DNA from 2 places in the Spiroplasma endosymbiont of Glossina fuscipes fuscipes genome. Region 2 is predicted to be linked to the other one. Evidence: riboswitches for the same ligand, from Rfam matches in the RefSeq annotation. Region 2 holds a riboswitch; the other holds the start of a gene.
What was found. A riboswitch is a leader RNA that binds a small molecule or an ion and turns the genes downstream of it on or off. The one in region 2 is predicted to bind cobalamin.
Positions count from the first base shown of each region.

Region 1: another riboswitch for cobalamin. It lies ahead of ACOBWH_RS00265 (hypothetical protein); the one in region 2 lies ahead of deoD (purine-nucleoside phosphorylase).

Region 1 is NZ_CP187162.1:42,751-47,520, forward strand. Features, by position in the region: gene ACOBWH_RS00250 (FAD-dependent oxidoreductase) at 1-135, shown strand, start outside; gene ACOBWH_RS00255 (nitroreductase family protein) at 193-801, shown strand; gene rpmE (50S ribosomal protein L31) at 886-1,191, shown strand; cobalamin riboswitch at 1,248-1,416, shown strand; gene ACOBWH_RS00265 (hypothetical protein) at 1,496-1,963, shown strand; gene ACOBWH_RS00270 (hypothetical protein) at 2,015-2,269, shown strand; gene ACOBWH_RS00275 (hypothetical protein) at 2,272-2,913, shown strand; gene ACOBWH_RS00280 (hypothetical protein) at 3,022-4,770, shown strand, end outside.
Region 2 is NZ_CP187162.1:615,985-634,622, forward strand. Features, by position in the region: gene mnmA (tRNA 2-thiouridine(34) synthase MnmA) at 1-534, shown strand, start outside; gene ACOBWH_RS03605 (ATP-dependent RecD-like DNA helicase) at 550-2,697, shown strand; gene ACOBWH_RS03610 (hypothetical protein) at 2,806-3,006, shown strand; gene ACOBWH_RS03615 (hypothetical protein) at 3,286-4,821, shown strand; cobalamin riboswitch at 4,999-5,169, shown strand; partial or broken gene deoD (purine-nucleoside phosphorylase) at 5,551-6,262, shown strand; gene ACOBWH_RS03625 (deoxynucleoside kinase) at 6,281-6,904, shown strand; gene tkt (transketolase) at 6,950-8,935, shown strand; gene ACOBWH_RS03635 (bifunctional 4-hydroxy-2-oxoglutarate aldolase/2-dehydro-3-deoxy-phosphogluconate aldolase) at 8,939-9,559, shown strand; gene ACOBWH_RS03640 (nucleoside 2-deoxyribosyltransferase) at 9,562-10,143, shown strand; gene ACOBWH_RS03645 (hypothetical protein) at 10,423-10,698, shown strand; gene ACOBWH_RS03650 (hypothetical protein) at 10,717-11,463, shown strand; gene ACOBWH_RS03655 (FtsX-like permease family protein) at 11,502-15,602, shown strand; gene ACOBWH_RS03660 (lipoprotein) at 15,616-16,575, shown strand; gene ACOBWH_RS03665 (hypothetical protein) at 16,755-16,946, shown strand; gene ACOBWH_RS03670 (hypothetical protein) at 16,983-17,963, shown strand; gene ACOBWH_RS03675 (hypothetical protein) at 17,977-18,207, shown strand; gene ACOBWH_RS03680 (ABC transporter permease) at 18,409-18,638, shown strand, end outside.

The sequences.
Region 1 (4,770 bases), 580 kb from region 2:
AATGCTTTAATTCCATTAATTTGAACAAAAACTAAAATTAATGAAATTGAATATTTGGATTTACCATATTCGCCACCATTTGCAAAAAGTGTTGATGTATTAAATGTTGTTTTAGCGAAGATTAATGAAAACTAAAAAAGGAGAAAAAGGTATTAAATAACAGTAAAAAATGCTATTAATTAACGAAAAACAATTAAAAAATATGATAGTAGTAAAACTATTAACAATAATGATTTATCAACAATTATTGAAGCAGGACGTTTGGCGCCGTGTTCATTAGGTTTAGAGGTTACTAATGTTGTGACCATTACTAACAAAGAATTAAAAACTAAGTTTGTAGAAGAGGTCATAAGTGGCTCAAATCAGGAAAAAGTTCAAGATGCTAACTGTATTATGATTGTTGCTGGGGTTAATCCAGAACATTTAGTTTCAACGGAATTTTTAACAAAACGATTGGAACGAAATATTATTCAACCTGATGTGTTAAAAATAACAATTGATAAATATCAAACTTTTTTAACGCAAAAAGAAAATTTGTTTGCCTTTGTGTCAGAACAAGCCCACATTGTAACTAGTTTTATTACTCTGCAAGCTGCGGACTTAAAAATTGGCTCAACAATTATGGGAGGCTTTAATGTTAAAAAATGTAACGATTTATTATCACAACATTGTTTTTTTGATCAAACTAAATTACATTCGGTGTTAGTTTTAGCTTTAGGATATTATGATGAAACAGATGAAAAGAGAAGGTTACCACGAGTAAGGATTGGTTTTAATGAATTTGCAAAGATTATTAAATAATTTTTGTTTTTATTGACAATATGTGTTATCATTATTTACGTGCAAATAATATGCATCCATATTATTAAAAGAGAGGTGAATTATATGGCAAGAGAAGGAATCCATCCAAAATATTTTGATACTAAAATTATGTGTACAACTTGTGGAACAGAGCGGATGAGTGGTTCTACTAAGGGGGAAGAATTAAAGGTTGATACTTGTTCTTCATGTCATCCCTTCTATACAGGTAATCATCAATTTGCTAATGACGCAGGACGTGTTGAACGCTTTAAATCTAAATTTAATAAAAAAGAAAAATTAGCAAAGCAAACAGAAGAAGCATCAAAAGTACAAAAAGAACTTAATAAAAAAACAGCAAAACCAAAATCTGATAATCAAAAAGCAGAATAATGGGGAAAACTTTTATCTTATTAAGATAAATTTTTTTCGTTATAATGAAAATAGACTACTTTAAAAGTTTATAAAGGATTAAAGGGAATTAAGTGCAAGTCTTAAGCTGTCCTAGCAACTGTAAAACTGACGAATGTTAAATAAACCACTGAATAACATATTTGGGAAGAATTAACTAGTAGGATGAAGTAAAGCCAGTAGACCGTCCTTATAAATTTAATAAGAGTCCTACTAGGTAAATAGGATTAATTTATTTTGGAAATAAAATAAAAATATAAGCATAAAAACAAAAGGATAAAAGAAAATGGTTAAAAATATTTTGACTGTATTAACAAGTTTAACAGTGAGTACAACAACTACAGCAAATGTTACGATGCAACAAGCAACTTCGTTAAGTGGTGAGAAATTATTACAAAAGAATACTGATGGGTACCATGTTAATAGTGTTAAAATCACAGTAAAAAATGAAAGTGGAGCAGTTGTTGATACAGTTACTTTTTATAATTCATTAGTAAGTTTAGGTGATATGTTAGTATCAGATTCGGATTTTTTTGGACTTAACGAAACATCATTTGGATGTTTATTAATTAGAGTTGACAATAGAACAACAAATTTTAATAAGAATTATTGAGTGATTTACTCAAGCACACATCCATTTTGCAAGTTTAATACTAATCCAGCAAATTATTGTTCAGTTGGAATTGATGGTCTAATTTTTCGTGATGTTTGAGAACAAGATCAATTATTTGATTTTGTTTTAACTAAGATTTAATTTAAATAATAATCCTATTTATCCTTTTTAAGAAAGGGGTTTTCAATAATTATGAAAAAAATATTAACTAATTTATTAGTTTTATCGTTGAGTTTAACATCAACAATAAGTTTAATTAGTTGTCAAAATTTAAATCAAAATAATACAAGCAACGAAGATAAAAATGAAGAAGATTTACCAACCTTACCAAATTATTTTACAATTATACAAGGTGATATTTATCCCTCTTTTGGTATTAGTAAACAAGAGGGAACTCAAAAATACTTTTTTAAACTCACAAGTGATCAATTGAGTACCCTTTTTTAAATTTGCCACAACGTAAAATTGCACCATTAGGATTTGCAAAGGATGTTGCAACTATTAAGGATTTTCGATTTTATTTAGAATATCAATTCGCGGCAACCTTTGCCATTCTTAGTGATCAAGAATTGACACTTGATGAAAATCAAATGGTTAATATTACTTTGGCTGTAAAGTGTTTAAAAGTAGCAGAAAAATGATTAGAGAGTGGAGTTTGGAAAATGCGTTTTACTGATATGAATGTTGAACAAAAAATAACTTTTAAAATTCCAATTATTCCAAATGAAGCTGATGAGTTAAATAAATTTATTTTTAAAAAATATAATGAATATATTGGGCAAAATGAGATTAAAATTGATAAAAGCAAATTAGATTTTAATGATTTAGATAATGTTGCAAATACAAAGTATTTGCAAGAAAAAGCAACTACTTTTATTAATACTTTTATTAGTAAAAATTCAGGGCTTGACAAAAAACTTAATCTTAAAAAAATTATTCCACCAAAAGGTAATCAAATTAAGAGTTTTGATGAGCCTTCTAATAGTTTAGTAAAAATTAATACAACATTTAATTTTACCTTAAATATTGAAGGACTAAATTATTATCCACGATTAAATTTGGGGATGGAAATTAGATATAAAATTATGTAAGTTACATAAAACACTACGGAGGTTAATAAAATCATTAACTTAATAATAAGTGTTTTTTTATTATTTTTATTTGGGTATAATAAAAATAATTAGAAGAGTGGTGTTTAAATGGGATTAAAAATTAGTAATTTAAAATATAAACGCTATAAAAAAAATATTTTTACTGATTTAAGTTTTGAGGTTAACAGTCAAGAAGTTTTAGGAACTTATTTTGAAAATAAATTTTTACAGTTATATTTTTTAAAACTTCTACTAGGAAAGAAAAAACCTTGCAGTGGGAAAATTTATTTAAATAATCGAAACATTACCGCTTTACTTCCAAAAGAGCGAAAAATTGGTTATGTTTCACCAGGAACACTACGATTAGGGTTTTTACCAACTAAGTTACGATTAGCTTATCATATTTTAAAAACACCAAAATTTTTACATGATAGTTCTTTAAAATACATCAAAAATAAATATCGTTATAAAAATTTAGTTTTTATAGGTAATGATTTAAATAAAAAAGACTTAATATTGAAAACAGATAAAATTATTAATGAGTATTTTCATAATTCAATTTGAATTAAGGAAGAATGAATCGAAACCTATTTAACACAAATTAGTGAATTTCATAAAAAGGAAATTGCCAAAATTTTTGAAGATGATAAGGATTCAATTTTAATTCAAAGTTTACATACGTATACTTATAAAAAAGAAGAGATTCGTGTTTACGAAGGTTTTCTTGCGTTTTTGCAAGCCTTATGAGATAAGATTTATTATATTTCAGAATTAGATTACTTATGTGATTGTTCTGAAATTGCCAAAAAAAGAAAGATTAAAAATAAAAAATTTGGATTTACTGGGGCAAAACTTGTATGCGAAAAGTATTTAAAAATTTTACAAACTGAAATTCTTTATGAACGATATAAGTTAATTAAAGCAAGGAAAGCTTTAAAAAAATATCGCCTTAATGTTCTTAACACTGTTATGTGTGATAGTGAACGAAAAAATATTATTAAAGGGATTTTGCATAAAAGTAATTCTGTTAATGTTGTTACTTGATTAAAATTAGCAGAAGACCAATGGTTTAATTATAATCAAAAACAAGAGCAACTAATTTCTAATTTGTTACCAGATGAAGCAACAATTATTAAAGGAAAAGTTTTAGAATATTTTCATAAGTACCATTTAGCATTATTAAATAATAAATTAATCCAACGTGAAGAGGATAATTCTCTTGCGATTGCTGCAGCAAATGAAAAAATTGTAACAGTTTATAATCAGGCGTTTGAACAAGTAAAAGAATTAATGAGTAATTTAAATATTAAAATGAATTGATTTAAAATTACTAAAAATTTAAGTAGTTTTGATCATACAAAAATTAGATTAATTAACGCAATTTTAACTAATAAGGAATTGATTATTTTACACAATACTTTTGATAATTTAACACATAATGAAGCTATTGAATTAAATGAAATTTTATTGACTCTAAAAAATTACAATCCACAAATAACGTTTTTAGTTTTAACAAGAAATATTGAAAATATTAAAAACTATGTTACTAAATTATTGTTCTTTGATGAAAACAATAATTATAAATTAATGTCAAAAGAACAGGCTGAGTTTTTTCCTGAGACAATGCACTTATATCAAACAATGTACAACAGCTCTGAAAATATTTTTTCAGTGCAATATTTTGAAAAAGATAATATACTTGTAAATGAAAAAATTAAGATTAAGTTACCAAAAGAGATTAAATTAGTTGATCAAAAGGACTATTCATTGGCTATTAACTCAAATTTAATTTCTTTTGAAAAAACAAAATTTTTTAATAGGGATTTATATTTAATGTATAAAGGACAAGTTAAAACA
Region 2 (18,638 bases):
AAAGATTCAACAGGAATTTGTTTTATTGGTGAACGTGATTTTAAAAGTTTTTTACAAAATTATATTCCAAATCAAAATGGTGAAATTGTTGATATTGAAACAAAAGAAGTTGTTGGAACCCATAATGGTATTATGTATTATACAATTGGTCAACGACGAGGACTAAATTTAGGTGGCATGACAGAACCATATTTTGTTGCTGGGAAAAATGTTGAGAAAAATATTTTATATGTTGCAAAAAGTAGTGAAGAAAAATGATTATATTCAACTAGTTGTTTTGTAACAGATGTTAATTGAATTAACACTCTTAAAACTAATGAATTTAATTGTACGGCGAAATTTCGTTATCGTCAAAAAGATATTCCAGTGAAAGTAACAATTTTAAGTGATGATAAATGTCTTGTTCATTTTGATAGTAAAGTTAAAGCAATAACTCCTGGACAAGCGGCTGTTTTTTATAATGGTGATGTTTGTCTTGGCGGGGGAATAATCGATGAAGTTTATTTAGATGATCAAAAACTATGTTATTTATAAGAAAGGAGTTTTGTAATGGCTGAAAAGTTACGTGGTTATTTAAAATTAATTGTTTTTGAATCAAAGAATGGTTATCGGATTTGTAAATTTCAATTAGAAAAAGATAAAACACATTTTATTTTTATTAAAGGGTTTTTATCAGCTTTACAACCTGATCAATTATATGAATTAACTGGTGAATTTGTTTATAATAATCGTTATGGAGAAAGTTTTGAAGTTAACGAATTAAAACAAATTGCTCCTCAAAGTAATGATGAAGTTTTAAAATATTTAACAAGTAGTTTGTTTCCAACGATTGGGCCAAAGACAGCACAAAGTATTATTGATTATTATGAAAACGATGTTGTTAGTAAAATTAAAGCAAATGTATTAGCGTTAAAGCAAATCCCGGGGGTTACTTCTAAGCAAGCCGATATTATAGCAAAAGCATTTCAGACAATGAGTCGGGATGATGAATTAAATCATCAGTTTAATCAAAAAGGGTTATCTTTACAAGTTTTGTCATTATTAAAGACAAAGTACAATGTTGACCAAATTTATGCGTTATTAACAAAGGACCCTTATTCATTGTTATTAAAAGATAATATTTCGTTTAAAACAATTGATAAAATCTACTTGGCATTTGAACAAAATCCGCTTAGTAATATTCGAATTGCTTATTATGCTTGGTATTTAGCAAAAGAATTTTGTAATAATACTGGGGATACTTATTTAACATTAGAACAATTAACAACTATTTTGCAAAAACATTTTGATAATTTAACAAAGGAATCTATTTTAACTGGATTAAAATATAGTAAAGAAATTAATTTATTAATTTTTAAAAACGATAAAATTTATGTTGCTGAAATATATCATAGTGAACTAAATATTTCCGCAATGTTAGGCGGTTTAAATTCAACAGAACAATATGATGAAGAAAAACTAGAAAAATATGTTCAGGAGTTAACAAGTAAAAAACAAATTAGTTACAATATAAATCAAACGAAGGCGATTAAAGCTGCTGTTGATTCGAATTTTTTAGTAATTATTGGTGGCCCAGGAACTGGAAAAACAACTGTCGTTGATGGAATTGTTAACATTTTAAAAAAAGTTTATCAACAATCAAAAATTGTTTTAGCAGCCCCAACCGGAAAAGCAGCAAAACGATTACGAGAGAAAACAGGACAAAAAGCATTAACAATTCATAAGTTATTAAAATATGATGCAATTACAAATCAGTTTTTTTATAATGAAAATAATCCATTAGAAAATGACATTTTAATTTTAGATGAAGTTAGTATGGTTGATAGTTTATTATTATCTCAGATTGCTAAAGCTAGTTTAAATTTACGAAAATTAATTTTAATTGGTGATCCAAATCAGTTACCTTCTGTTGCTTGCGGTGATATTTTACGTGATATTATCCAGAGTGATGCTTTTAATGTTATTAAGTTAGAAGAAGTTTATCGGCAAGAGGCGGGGAACGATATTTTAGAATTAAGTTATGCGATTGAACAAGATCATTTTGAATATGATTTATTAAATAAAAGAGACTTAACTTTTATTGAAGAAACTGATCCCCATTTATTATTAACGACAATTGGTGATTTATATCAAAAACTTAATGAAGAAAAAGCGGGAGATTATAATGCAATTCAAGTGATTGCTCCAATGTATAATGGTCCTGTTGGCATTAACATGTTAAACACTTATTTACAAGATAAACTAAATCGTTCTTATGGTCAAAAAGAACTTAAAATTGGTTATCGAACTTTTCGTGTTAATGATAAAGTAATGCAATTGAAAAATCGTCCCGAATTAGAAATTTATAATGGTGATGTTGGCGTTATTATTGATATTAAAAAAGATAAAAACTTTAATGATGTTTTACTAGTAAAATATGACAACATTGTTGAATATAATAAAGAAATGTACTATGATATTACTTTAGCTTATGCATGTAGTGTTCATAAATTACAAGGAAGTGAGTACGATAATATTATTTTTGTTATTACCAAAAGTTTTTGAATTATGTTAAAACGAAATCTAATATATACTGCAATTACCCGAGCAAAAACAAACTTATATTTAATTGGACAGCAAAATGCTTTTTTGTATGGAGTTAATAATTTGCCACAAAAACGACGAACAACATTACAAGAAGTTATTAAAAACTATTAAAAGATAAGTTAGTTTACTTTTTAAAATTATATTGAATTAATAGCCAAGACAATTAATGTTGGTGGTATTTTAGGGGGGTTATTTTTTCACTTAATAACACCAATCCTAATGATTGTTTATTTATTTATGCATCAAGAAAAAATAACAATGACTAATCGCCAATATTTTAAGAAAGTCTTTTGTCTTTATTTAATTTATCCGCTTTTATATACTGGTTATTTATCGTCTCGATTTGGAATGTACTTAAATGATCCGTTACTGAAAAATATTCCCTATGATATTATTTTTCCTTATGCGCTATTTAACTAATATAATGTATTTTTTTATTATTAAAGCAAGTAACAAAAAGCAAAAGGGATTTCAATTCTAATATTTTTCTATAATTATGTGTGAATTTGTACTAGATGAAATGAGATACTTCTCGTCTTTTAGTATTATGGAATTGAACAAAATTGGGCGCAGTAATATTGCTAGCAAGATAGGGACCTACCTACTTGCTTTTTTTTTTTTTTTTTGGGTCATAATTAATGATTATATAGCGAAAATATATACAAAGAGGAGAGTTAAAAAATAAAAAAACTATTGGCGGTGTTGGGTATTTCTGCTTTTACTGTAACGGGGGCTAGCACAATTGTTAGTTGTCACCATGGGAACGAATCAGATGATTCAAATACTGGAGCGGCAAAGGATGCTGAGACTTTAAATAAAATTTCGCAACGGGTTTCAAATGCCTTTTTAGAATATGCACGTACTAAAAATACAATTGATAGTAAAGATTATCAAACAACATTTGATGAGTTATATGCCATGGTGAATAAGGACAGCCAAAGTAAAGACTTGGATCCAACTGATTCCAAAGTTGTTGCTGCTTTACAAATTTTAAAAACTAGTTTTATGGCAACTTTAAATAATGTAAGTCAGCAAATTATTAATGATTATTCAAATTATTATATTGATACAAAACCAATTGATTTATTTGAAGATAGTTTCAAATATAATTTGAATTTTATTGATACAGAAGAATTGGCAAAGGTATCTAATAATTCAACTGTGAAAGATACTAAGGCGGCGCGCTTAGATTTTAGTTTTAATTTTAAGGTTAATTTTAAAAATTTATCAACAACTTCAAATTACTTTATTCAATATGTTATTACTGATAATCCAAAAATAATGAAAGACGTCTTAAATGGGATTGTACAAAAACTGTCGAAAGTAATTGTGAATTTTTTCATTAATGAAGGAACATTTCAAATTGATAAAACTGATGGTTTTAAATCAATTTATGATAATTTTAATATTAATTATACACAAGGATTTGCTGATTTAGATAGTATTATTTTTAATAAATTAAAAACAGCAATTGAGCAAGATCCTGATTTAAAGAACCTTGTTGAAAGTATTAAATATAATTCTTCAATATCATTATTAACGTTATTAACAAGTGCTATTAACAATACTACAAATGGGGTTGATGTTGTGAATGAAAAAACAGCTTCTTATGTTTGAACCGGAATGGGTTATCAACCAGATAAAATTACGCCAGAAAATTTTGTTAAATTTTATCGTTCATTAGTTAATATTTTTAATACCGGGGATAATAATTTGAATTTAGCATATTTTAATGTTAATTTAGCAAAAATCCAAGTTGCTGGATTTCCATTATCTGGCGCCGTTATGAATAATGGTGAAGCTTTAAAAGTTCAAGTTGAAATTCCAAAAGATGGTTTGGATAAAAAATTAATGGAATATGGTAAGTTAGTAACTGCTTTCTATAAACATTTCCGTCTTGAATCAAATAAAAATTCAGGGGTTTGGCATCTTAGTAAGGATGCATTTAATAAGATCTTAGCTTTACCAAAATATGATTATCGAAAAGTCTTAAAAATTTTAATTGATGATTTTAAAGCAACTGATGCTGCCAAAAATTTATCAGGATTAAATATTTTTACAACGGGTAATTGAGCAAAAAAACAGTATAATCTTACTTTAAATGATGCCAAAGATACTTTTTCATTGCGTCGTCGTGCTGATTGAAATTTTGATTTAATATTTGGAACAAATAATGCTGTGTATTATACGGGTTGAACATCAACATTATTTATATTGCAATTTACTAAAAAATAAGGATAACCTAAAAAAGCAAGAAAATTCTTGCTTTTTTATTTATTTAAAATAAAACTAGTTGTTTCGTATGAATATTTGATAAGTAATAAATAATTTTAAAATAAGTTTTTTGTTTTAGGAAAAAGTTTAATTTTAACTTGCATTTTAAAATTAAACTTTATATTATTACTTTAACAACTTTAAAAAGCAATTTTGGATGTTACGGGAATTAGGTGCAAATCCTAGGCTGTCCCAGCAACTGTAAAGTGGATGAAAGCTAACATATGCCATTGAGAAGATACTTCTTGAGAAGGAATAGCGAGTAAAGTGAAACTGAGCCAGTAGACCGATCTAAAAAACATTGATATTTATCGGTGCTGCCTTTATAGTTATTATCCCTGGGGTTGGATAATTAATTATTTATTAGTGGAAAACTATTAAATAATAATTTGAAAGACGTCAAAAAGCGTTTTTTAGTTGTTAATTTAAAGCGATAATCCTATTAGGGCATTATTTGAAATAATAATAATTAAAAAATTTTTAAGTTAATAAAACTAATTTTAAAATATTTTATAATTTTAATTTTTTGTTAACTTAATTTATTAAATAAAATTCTTAATTAAACATTTCTTATATGAATATATTAAAATATTCCTTTTCGTTTTGTTTAAATTTATTTTTAATAAAAAACATTTTAAATAATAACCTAATTAATAGGAACGTAAATCCAATAAAGGAAGGAAATAAAAAATGACACCACATATTAATGCAAAACAAACTGATATTGCAAAGGTTGTTTTAATGCCTGGTGACCCGCTACGAGCAAAAGCAATTGCTGAAAAATATTTAACAGATTATAAGTTAGATAATGAGGTTCGGAATATGTTTATGTATACGGGGAAATATCAGAACATTGAAATTACAATTGCTGGAAGTGGGATGGGTTGTCCAAGTATTGGAATTTATTCATATGAATTATTTAAATTTTATGATGTTGACTATATTATTCGCATTGGCTCAGCAGGTAGTTATAAGTCAGAACTTAAACTATATGATATTTTTAATGTTCGTGCAGCGTTTGGGGAAAGTAATTATGCAAAGATTGCCGCAAATATTGATGATAATCTGATTTCAGCAAGTGAAAACTTATTTAACACCATTGAAGAAGTGGCGCTAAAGCAAGGAATTAAGACACATACTGGTATTGCCCATGCTGCTGATGTTTTTTATCGTTATGATGATTCATTATCATTTACCGAAAAACATAATTTAGATGTTGTTGAAATGGAAACATATGCCTTGTTTGCTAATGCAATTGTTACTAAAAAAACAAGCAGCAACATTGCTAACTATTTCTGACAATCTTGTTACAAAACAAGCAGCTTCAGCAATGGAACGTCAAAATAATTTTATGGCAATGGTGCAATTAGCATTAGCAACGGCAGTGCAATTAATTAAATAGCCTAATGGAGGAGAAAAGATGAAAATCGCTGTTTTTGGTACTGTTGGTGCTGGTAAAACAAAAGTTAGTGAAGCATTATGTCAACAGTTAAACTATAATTTATTTAAAGAACCCTTAGAAGAAAACCCATATTTTAATGATTTTTATCAGGATATGAAGGGATTTGCATTTAAGATGCAAATTTATATGTTAACAACCAGAATTGAACAATTTTTTGAAATTGATAATTTAGCAGATACTGTTTTTGACCGCACAATTTTAGAAGATCCTGTTTTTGTTCGGGTTTCACATTTGTTAGAAATTATGAATGATGTTGATTTTAAAGTTTACAATCGTTTTTTTCAAAATGTTATTACGCCAATTTTAAAACAAAAATTAGGCTTTGATGTCATTATTTATTTAAAAGTCTCAACAGCAAAAGCAGTTGAACGGATTAATAAACGTGGCCGGATATTAGAATTAGAAACACCATACCATTATTGGGAAAAATTAAATGAACAATATGAGGTCTTATATGATGAACTAAAGGATGATTATTATTTCATTGTTGTTGATGCTGATAACGATAATTTTGCGGAAAAGATGACCTTTATTATGCAGAAATTATTAATGATAGATAATAAAGTTCCTTGTTTAATTTAAAAATAATTATCGTTGATATTTTAAATTTATTAGGAGGAAAATTAAATGAAAGATACAAATAATAATATTGAAACAAAAAGCCTAAGTAATTTACGAATTTTAGGCTTAGATCCAATCATTTATAATAAAACTGGCCACCCGGGAATTGTTTTAAGTGCGGCCCCAATGATACAAGCAATTTACTTAAACAATTTAATTGCTAATCCAGCTGTCCCTGATTGAATTAACCGTGATCGTTTTGTTTTATCACCAGGGCATGCTTCAACGCTTCAATATGCCATTTTACACTTTGCTGGTTATGATTTATCAATTGATGACTTAAAAAATTATCGTCATATTAATTCAAAAACACCAGCTCATCCCGAATATGGAATAACACCAGGAGTTGATAACTCATCGGGGCCATTAGGACAAGGTGTTGGTTATGGTGTTGGGATGGCATTAGCAGAACAACATTTAGCAGCAAAATTTAATAAACCAGGATATGACATTATTGATCACTATACTTATGTTTTGTGTAGTGATGGTGACTTACAAGAGGGGGGAGCGCTTGAGGCAATCCAACTAGCTGGGGTATGAAAGTTAAATAAGTTAATTATGTTGTATGATTCAAACGATTGTCAACTAGATACAAAGTGTGATGAAGTTTTAAAAGTAAACTATCAACAGTTTTTTGAAGCACAAAATTGAAATTATATTCGAGTGGATAATGCTGATGAAAATTTGACAGCAATTAAAAAAGCAATTGCAACAGCGCAAAAGAGTGATAAACCAACTTTAATTGAGTGTAAAACAATTATTGGTTATGGTCATCCAAAACAAGGTTCACCAATGCATTCGTCACCATTTACTCCCGAGGAAATGCAACAAGTTCAAACTTTCTATGATTTTGAACATCCCCAATTTTATGTTGACCCGGATGTAAAAACTTATTGAAAAGATACTTTTATTAAACGTGGTCAAGAAGTATATCAAACATGATCAACAAAATTAGCAGCTTATCAAACTGCTTTTCCAAAAGAATACGAACAACTATTTGCTATTCCCGTTGTTGAATTAGATGCTTTTCAGTCTTTGTTAACAACTGATAAAAATAAAAAAGCAGGAACAAGAATTATTATGGGTGATGTTTTTAAATATTATCAACAAAAATGTCATAATAATATGTTTGGTGGTAGTGCTGATTTGGGCACAGCGACAAAAATTATTGGTTATAATGGGTCATGAACAATTAATAGTCCCCAAAATAATAACATTCATTTTGGTGTTCGAGAATTTGCGGCTGGAACAATTAGCATTGGGATTGAATTACATCAAGGTTTAAAAAGTTTTAATTCAACGTTTCTAATTTTTTCTGATTATATGAAACCATGTATTAGAATGGCGTGTATTCAAAACTTACCCGTTATTTTTGCTTTTTCACATGACTCAATTGGGGTTGGTTTTGATGGGAAGTCACACCAACCAGTTGAACAATTAGCAATGTTACGAAATTGTCCAAATTTAAATGTTTTGCGACCAGCCGATATTAATGAAGCAATTGGTTGTTTAAAACTTGTTGTGGAAACAAAAACAACACCTTCAGCATTAATTTTATCGCGACAAGATACCCCATATCAATTAGCTGAAACTTGTTATAAACAAACCTTACAAGGAGGATATATTATTGTTGAAGAAGATAAGGCAAAACCATTAACGGCAATTATTATTGCAACGGGGACAGAAGTGCCGATTGCTATTACTGCTGCTAAAACAATGAAAGCGAATATTCGTGTTGTTTCAATGCCTTGTGTTGAATTATTTGAACAACAGCCACCAGCTTATCAAGAAAAAGTAATTCCAAAAAACTTTTCAAAAGTTATTGCCATTGAGTTTTCTAATGATTATGTTTGATATAAATTTGTTGGTAAAACTGGTTTAGTGATTGGTGTTAATGATTATGGTTTATCAGGTAGTGCTGATGCTGTTATTAAATACAAGGGTTTAGATCAAGGTGCTATTATTCAAAGAATTGAAAAATATTTAGGTTAGACCATGAATAATTTACCCAAAGTTTTAGAACAGAAAGTTTTTTATGTTATTCGTAATCAAGATTATAATGTTGCTCAACAAATTTGTGAAATGCTAATAAATTTGCAAGTAACATGTTTAGAATTAACTTTTACAATTCCAAAGGTTGAATTATTAATTAAAGCATTACGTAAAAAATACCCAACAATTTTAATTGGGGCTGGGACCGTTTTAACATTAGCAGAGGCAATATTAGCGGCAGAAGCAGGAGCACACTTTTTAGTCGGGCCCGTTTTTAACCGTGCGGTTAGTGATTTTTGTCATCAAAAAGGATTATTATATATTCCTGGAGCAATGACGTTACAAGAAGTCACAAATATTGTTAATGCCAATTGAGAAATTATTAAAATTTTTCCAGCAAATGCTTTTAAATTAAATTTTATTCAAACGTTAAAAACCTTTTTTCCAACAAAAATATATATGGCTTCTGGTGGGATTAATTTAACAAATTTAAAAGAAGCAAAAGATTTGGGGTATGACTTAGTAGCGGTTGGTGCTTTTGTAACGGGTGATATTAATACCAAAATTCTTGAACAAGAAAAAATACAAACAATGATTAGCACAATTAGCCAAGAAGGAGGATAATAATGCAAGATAATAAAAAAGTAATTTATAATGCTGGGAGTATGTTCACTGAAGCACAATGAAATACACGAAAAACAGAAGGAGATCGGTTACGAGCAATGTTTCCAGATTTTATTATTGGAAATCCAGTTGATTTTGAAACAAATCAAACAGTTCGTCCAACTAATAAAGCAATTTTTGAATTAGATTATGCTGGTTTGACCGCCGCTGATTATGTTATTTTTGAATTAGATGGCTGAGATTCTGGAACGCATATGGAATTTGGATTAATGGTAGAACAAGCAATCCATAATAAGAAAAAATATCTATTTCCAATTATTTCTGATTTTCGATTACAACAGGGGATTTTAAGAGGAGAATGCCCTGGTTTCGGTTTAAATGAAATGCTAACTGGAGCATTATATTATGAACAGTTAAATAGTGGCAATGTTCCACAAATTACTTTATGTAGTTCACATGCAATGGCATGTGCGGCAATTAAAGCAATTGAAACAGGAGATATAACAAATTATCGCCAGAAATATGATATAAAAGAAATCTTTAAAGAAGATAAATTGTATCATGGCTTTGATTGTCATATTTAACTTAGTTGTTTTAAAGTAAAATTATTTAAATAAAAAGCAATATTTTAGAATTAAAAAAATAAAATATTGCTTTTTTAATGTTAAAATGTTATGGTTTAATTGTGTCAAACATTTGATTACAAATTAATTATGAAAAAACTAATTTTCATCAATTGTTTAAGTTATTTTAATGTCATTATTTAAATAATATTGATAAACAATAAACAAAAAATAGAATAGGAATAAATTAAACTTTTAATTTATAAATTAGAAAATATTAAAGGAGGATATTAAAAATAAATGGATTCAAATTATATCCAAGGAAATTCAGAAAATTCTTTTGAAGGGAAAAAACCAGATAGTTTATGTCGTGCTGGTTGTATTTTATCAATTGTTATATCATCAATAGTATTGGGACTTTTTGTTCTTTTTGCATTATTGTCTTTTGTTATGACAACTGGTTATTTTGCTCCTTTTGGAACATTAGCTGCCATTTTGTACTTACTAATCGGATCAGTTCAAATTGCACCAATAGTGTTATGCACTGCGGTTTTAAAGGGGAAAATAATGTTATAATAAAATGAGCAAAATACGATGAAAGCAATGGTGATGAAAATGAAGATAAATTTTATTACAAAATATCAGAAATTTATTAATGCTTTCTTTATTCTTTTTTTAGGATATATTTTTTTCTCATCATCTTTTTCAATTATTAACCTTGAAAATAATTATAGTTTCTTAAATATTACTTTAAATTTATTATATTTATTTTTATCAAGTATTATTTTTCTTTTTTTTATTGGAATTCTAGCACAAATCTTAGTTAATTTTCAACAAATTAAAAGAGAAACGCTTTTTACTTGAAAAGTAATCTTATATTCAAATTGACAAATTATTATTTTATGATTAGGAAATATCTTCTTAATTTCTGGTTTTTTATTTTTTGGCGAAACTTCATTAATGATGCAATTAAAAATAATAATTAGTTATAAAGCGATATATTCTTTTCTTATAATTTTTTGTTATGTCTTTTATGCGATTTTTACCCTTAGTTTTATTGCAATGTTATTACTGTTTCGTCTATATATTGGTTATTTAAAAAACATTAATGATATTATTTTTTCTAGTTATCAAACCTTTTGAGAAATAACATTAGCAAATAATATTTTTTATCAGAATCAACAATTGTCATTTTCTTTTTTATTAATGTTATTATTTAAAGGGTTTGTACGAAATTGCTGATTTTTGAAATGCACTTGTCTTATTGATAATTTGCGTAAAACAGAGTTACTAACACAATTTAAAAAACAATCAACACCACCTAGTTTTATTTTTAACTAAATTCAAATATCAAAAAATAAAAGAAAGAGTGTGAAAAAATGCCTGGTTTTAAGTTATTATTTAAAAACAATTTTAAAAACACAGTTAAAAATAAAATTCAGTTTGTTGGATTAGTTATTTTGGTGTTTTTAACTAGTTTTATTTTTACAATTATTGAAGTTTCAAAACAGCGTGTTGGAAATAATTATAATAATTTTATTTCTGAACAAGTAAGTAATCAACATGATTTTGTTGTTAATTTTAATGAAACTAATTATGTTAAAAATCTGAATGGGGGTGCTGATCAGTTTGAAAATATTACTGATGGGAATATTCGTCAGAATGCTATTTTAGAGTTTATTAAACAACAAGTTAATAATAAGGATGAAAGTTTTTCTTATAATCGTGTTGAAGCACGGACATTTAGTTTGGGGAATAATAAGGTTATTAAAGCGGTAACATTAAATCCGAAGCAAACAATTGACCGGTTTGTTGTTTCTGATGGAATGCCAATCGCTTTTTATGAACAATATTGAGAATCAATTAATCGTGAAACAATGCATTGAATTTATTTAACGCCACAATTTGCGCAGAAAAATAATATTAAAATTAATGATATTATTCGGTTACAAACAGATCGTTATGGAACGACAATTAAAGTTGCGGATAGTGAACTGCAAAAAGTTAATTTAGAGCCATATGCGCATCAAGATATTAATAAATGATTGCCAACATCACCATATAGTAATGAGAATTGATTTCGGGTGGTTGGTCTTGGTCAATCTGCAGATTATATTACGCCAATCATTGATGCATCTCATCCATTTCCGAACATGCACAACGAAGGAATTGCTTATTTGGATCCGCGGTTATTTGGACTAGTTGAAACAGAAGCGACTGATACAACAGGAAAACATTATCAAGTAACAGCGTTAGATTTAACAAGACAGGTGTTAATTCCAGAAAGTCAGTTAGATCGTGAAATTTATTATGTTGGAAAATTTAAACAGACTAACAAAGATCAAATTCGCAGCGTCTATAGTCAAACGATTAATAATTATCTTAATAGTGAGCAGGGTCAACATATTGGGTTACATTCATATTATGTTAAAACATTATCAATTGGTTTGCCAGTTGCTACTTTTCGAACTGATAACCGTTATGAATTTGCAAAACGGATTACTTATTTTACAACAACACTAAATGCCTTTATTAATGGGTCATATATTTTAATTACCGTTTTATTAATTATTTGCTTTTTTGTCTTAATCTTAGTTGTTCGTCGTCAAATTGATGCAACCGGACCGCAGAACGGGTTATTACGGGCATTAGGATATCGTCGTCGAGTATTAACCCTTAGTTATATTTCATATCCATTAATGATTGCATTAATTGGTGGTGTAATTGGTTATGCCAGTGGAATTAGCGGCCAATTTACAATTAAATACTTATTTGGTTCATATTTTAATTTACCATATGGCAATTTTGTTTTTGCACCAATGGCATTATTAACTTGTGTTTTGTTTATCTTTGTTTTATTGACTTGTGTCACAATGATTAGTGGGACAATTATGATGGTATCACGAACACCATTACAATTAATTCGTAAGGAAAAATCGTTTTCAAATGGACGGTTGAAAAAAGCAGTTTATAAAATGTTTGCAATTCGTAAAACATTTGATGCTCGTTTTCAAGCGGTGCAATTATCAAATTCATTAGGAAAAATGGTTGGTGTTTCGTTAACAATGATTATTAGTACGATTATGATTACAATGTCAACGACAATTCCAATTATTTTACAAAACAATATTCGTTACTCATATGAAGGAGATAATTACAAAACATTAGTTGAATATAATAGTCCAATTTATAATTTACCAACAACTTTTTTAAAAACTTATGATCCAAGTCAAAAATCATGAGATAGTAAAAATAGTTTTTTACCAAATACGAATATGACAAGTGATTTAAACCAATATTTAAGAGATTTTGAAACTGGTCAAATTAATCCTGAAAATTATGCGCCAACATATGATGCTGAAGATATGCGGTCATTATTATATCGTAACATTTCAAAAGAGTTTTTAGAAAGTAAAAAACTACAATCAAAGGATGCTGGTTTATCAAGAGCAATTTGTACAACATCATGAGGTGATTATAAGGATTATGGTTTAAATAGTTTAACAAAAACAACAATTGAACAATATTTACGAACAACAGAAACGGCACGCGAAAATATTAGTGCTTTAGAAAATTATCGATTATTTTATTGAAAATATCGAGATACGGTAGCTTTAAATATTAAACGCGACAAGTATTTTGATCAAACTGGAAATATTAGTTTAAATAATACTCTAGACCAAGAAATGTTTACACAAAGTGATTATCAAAGAGATTTTGGGCAAGGAAATGCTGTTATTGTATTAGATAATAATCATTTTCGTCCAGCTTTAGAACAACCCTTATCAACGTCATTTTATGATGTGTTAGATTCAGGAACAGGAAGTGACTTTAATACTCGTTTAAAAAAACCAATGTATGATTTATATAATTGAATTTATGCTTATTTTGTTGACAATGTTAATCAATGTTTTATTCAAGGAGTTTATTCACGTTCACCACAAATAGTTCGTGTTAAAATGCAAGAAGCTTTTAAAACACCAAACAGTAATTTTAACTTAACTTTTGGGGTAATTCCTTTTAACCCATTATTTGATGATCGAGGAACAATGGTTAATGCTGAACTTAACAGCATTGATTTTAAAATTTATGGAATTAATCAAACCTTTAAAAATCAAGTATTAACTAATAAAAATAAGGAAGATTTAAAACAAAAACTATTAGAATCAAATAATAACATCATTTTAAACGAAACATTAGCAAAACGATTAGGAGTTAAAGTTGGAGATACGATTGAACCGCGTATTATTCAAAGAGCATTGCTGGCAAGTGATCCTAGTGTCACAGCTGATAGTATTTTACAAGAATGAGACGCAAGTGAGGTAACCGGGACTAGTGCTGTTGGTAATGTCGGAAAATTAATGTTTAATGGAGATAATAACTATAAAAATAGTGTTTTAAAAGAAAACACTAATGAATATGTTTTAAAAAGTGGCATTGATATAACTGACCCTAACTTTACAAAATCAACAATTTTAAACGATAAAATTGTTAATGGAAGTTACACAATTACTAATCAAACGAATTCATCACAATTTAAGGTTACTGGGATTACTAATCAATTTGGTGCCGCTCGTGCTTGAGTTAACGAAGAACGTGCTCAACAATTGTTGGGATATGATAAAACCAGGGATTATTTATTACGGTTATTCTTAAATGAGTGAACAAATTCTTTTGTTAAATTTGCTACAGATAAGGAGTTTTCACCAGCAAATAAAGCTAGTTTAAATATGTTAGAAACTTTTATTCAACAACATCCTGCTACAGCAGGGAATAATCATTTATGAGATGAATTTGTCAAATATTGAAAAACAGTGCCAAGTAAGATTGATTGAATTGCTGTTTTTCAAAATGAATATCCTATTTTTAACTATAAAATTTCAAATAGTAGTAAAGTTGATGATATTGAAGCGGGTTTAGGAACAAGTCAATTATTTGGTGATTATAGTTTCTATGGTCTAAATGGTGGAATTAAACCAGTAACAGGAATTTCTTATCCATCATATTCAAATAGTGCGTTTGGCACTTTAATGCCAATTGAGCAAGCGAAAGAAATCTTAGGAAATATTGCAAAAGCTGTTAACGGAGTTGTATTCTTTATTATTGGAATTTCCTTTGTGTTAAGTTTTATGATTATTATTTTAACAAGTAATATTGTAATTGCTGAAAACCAAACCATTATTGCAACAATGAAAGTTTTAGGATATCGTAATCGGTATATTACAAAATTAGTTATTGGAATGTATATTCCAATCATTATCATTATGACAATTGCCGGATTTGGTTTTGGGTGACTTTTCTTAACGATTTCCAATATGATTTTGATTAAAATTGGGTTAGTACTACCATTATTTATGAATATAGTTATTCCAATTATTGCAATTGGGAGTGGGTTATTACTGTACTTTATTGCTTATTTAATTAGTTGATTTAGTATGAATCGGATTAATCCATTAATTGCGATTATGAATGCGGATTAAGGAGGGGATTAGGATGAAAAAACTGTTAGCAATTTTAACAACTAGTGTTTTAGTAATAACACCAGTAACAACAATCATTAGTTGCAATAAAAATAATGATTGAAATAATATTCCAGTTGACCCACCGGTATTGCCATTAGAAGTAACTGGATTTGAAGGCATTAATTTTAAAACAATCAATCCGCAAGATTCTAAACAAACAATTCCCAAATTATTAAATCAGTTAGCACAGTTATTTCAAGGATCAAAATGAGATTTTAATCAATTAGCTAAAAAATATAAATTTAATAATCAGACAAAATCACCAACCGAGATTGATTTATATCGAAATGGTGATTATGAATTAAATTTTAATGATGGAACAACAGTTAATACTTTAAAGATTAATAAGACGGTTATAACTTCAAATCATCTTGTTGATAAAATCAAAAGTACTGATTTGGGGGTTATTGATGATAGACGACCAAAAACAATTTTAATTGCAATTGTTTTTAACAATATGCAACTTATTTCAGAATTAGACAAATTTGGAGAATTTTTTATTGGTCCACAAGAAAGTGATGTTTGAAATCAACAAATTGCATCAGTACCAAAAATCACAGTTAATAAAGATCAAAGTGGAGCTACTTTAAAAACAGGGAAAGACCATTGAACCGAACATGATGATCCAACGAAGGAATATTATGGATCAGTGGCTATTCATTTTACGGTTAAAACACCAGTTCCTCCAACCGAAAAAGAAGATTTAGGTACAATGAAATTAACGACAGATTTAGGAAAATTACCAAAAGTTACAATTTTGCAAATAATGATGATGTTTATTAGTGCTAACTTTGTTAGCCAGTTAAACCGCTTAAGTGCTTTATTAAATGATTTATATGTTACAGTTAATGATGATAAAACAGGAGCAGAAATTTGGGCTTATGATAAATCACAATATTATATTGGTGAGGTTAACGTAACTTTTAGTTAATTAGGAAAAAGTATTTTAAAAAAAATCTTAATTTTAAGGTTTTTTTATTTTTTTTATTTAAAAATATGATATAATGTATTATAAGAAAAACATTTATACAAAAAATACTATGATAGCAAAATATAAGGCACTTTTTGAGAGATTTTATTTGATTTAATTATTTAAGGAGGCTTTTATAAATGCCAACAATTACGACTGATACAGTTCTTGTCATAAAATGTCGTAATAAGTTTTATGCTTTGTTTTGAAAACAAGATTTATTAAAATCAAAAGATGCATCTTTTGAAGATAGCGAAATTAAACCAGAATATGTTGCTGAAGTTTTAGCTTTTAATAAAATGTTAGCAAATGGGATGACAACAGCTAGTTAAAGTAATAATAGTTTATATTATTTTAATAATGAAAGATTGACGGATGTTTTTGCAGCCGATCAAAAACTTGCGATAAAAAATGTAGGATCATCATCGTACCCAATTGCAAACTCAAACCAACAATTAGTACAAATTAAGGATTCAAAAAGAAAGATCTATCGTTGAGTATGAATCATTCTTGCTATTTTATTATTAATATTATTAGCTGGTGGTGATGCAATTGGATATGAGTTTTATCGTATATCAGCGCGTACTAGTTTAATTAATTCTAACATTATTGGAGATGTTGTGATTGAAATTGATGTTGATGGTCAAGATCAAATTATTAAAGATAATAATGATGATCAAATCCAAGATAATAAAGAGGGACAAGATCAGGATGCTAAAGATCCTAAGGATGGTCAGGACCAAGTTATCAAAAAGAATAAAGATGATCAAGATGACAAAGATAATCAAATTCAAGATAACAAGGATGAACAAGACAAAGATAATAAAGACAGCAAGGAGATTCAAAAACAAATTCAAGATATCGATATTTCAAAATATAGTTTTGATTTTACCCAAAATAAAAGTAACTTGATTGAAGTAGAAAAATTAGAAATTAATTTAATTAAACCAAAATTATTAAAATTAGAAGATGTTTCTGATTCATTACAAAACTTATTTAAAAATAATAACCTTAAAATAGTTTTAGCGCAAGAACATGAAATATTAGCAGAAAAGGATGTAATTGTTGTTAATTTACAATTAGATGCTACAGAACTAGAAGGTTATACTGGACAAGCTATTCTTCGTCTTGCAGTTAAAATCAAGCAAGAAGTGCTTAATGGTGCTATTCAAATTAAGGGTATTACTAATTTAAATAAAGGTGTTAATGATGTTTATGAAACAACTAATTTTAAAAAACATTTTGAACCATTATTAAATTTATATGAAAAACCAGTTAAATTTACAGTTGAAACATGAACTGGATATTTACCTACACTTGGATTACCAATTGCCCTGTCCCAAAACTAAAAAAAATGTTTTAATGTCAGCTTTAAATGAGAGATACCTTCCAATTCGTGAGATTGTTCAAATTCGTAAAAATGGAAATATTCAAAATTTACGAATTCAATGAATATTTAGCAAAGAAAACAATAAAGACAAAATTATTGAACTTATGCCATATGCTTCAGAACAACCTTTTGATCAATCACATTTTCAATTAGATTTTAAATATAATTTGAAAATTAAATACACAGAAAATATTACTCTTTAGGTAATATTTTTTATTTTTCTTTGATTTTGGCTTTGTTTTTTTGAAGTAAAAAAGCAGTATTAAAAATCATTAAAATGTTATATAATATATACGTATTAAAAGATTTGAGGGGTGTAGGTGACAAATAGAGTATTAAGATCAGGCAAATCAAATTCATGATGGTCATTGATTTCTTTTTCAATTTTTAAAATACGTCGTTCAATGGCGGTTTGAGTTTTATTTATTTTATCAGTTGTTTTGTTTGGAGCAATTGCCATTACTTTATTTTCTTCTTCAAAAAATGTTTACGAATTTTTTAAGAATTTTCAGTATGGAGTTTTTATTTTTAATAATATTTTATTATTGTTATTTATTTTATTAGTAATTATTAAGATTTTTGGTCGTGAATTTGAAGATGGAACATATTTATTATTAATTTCAAAACCATACTC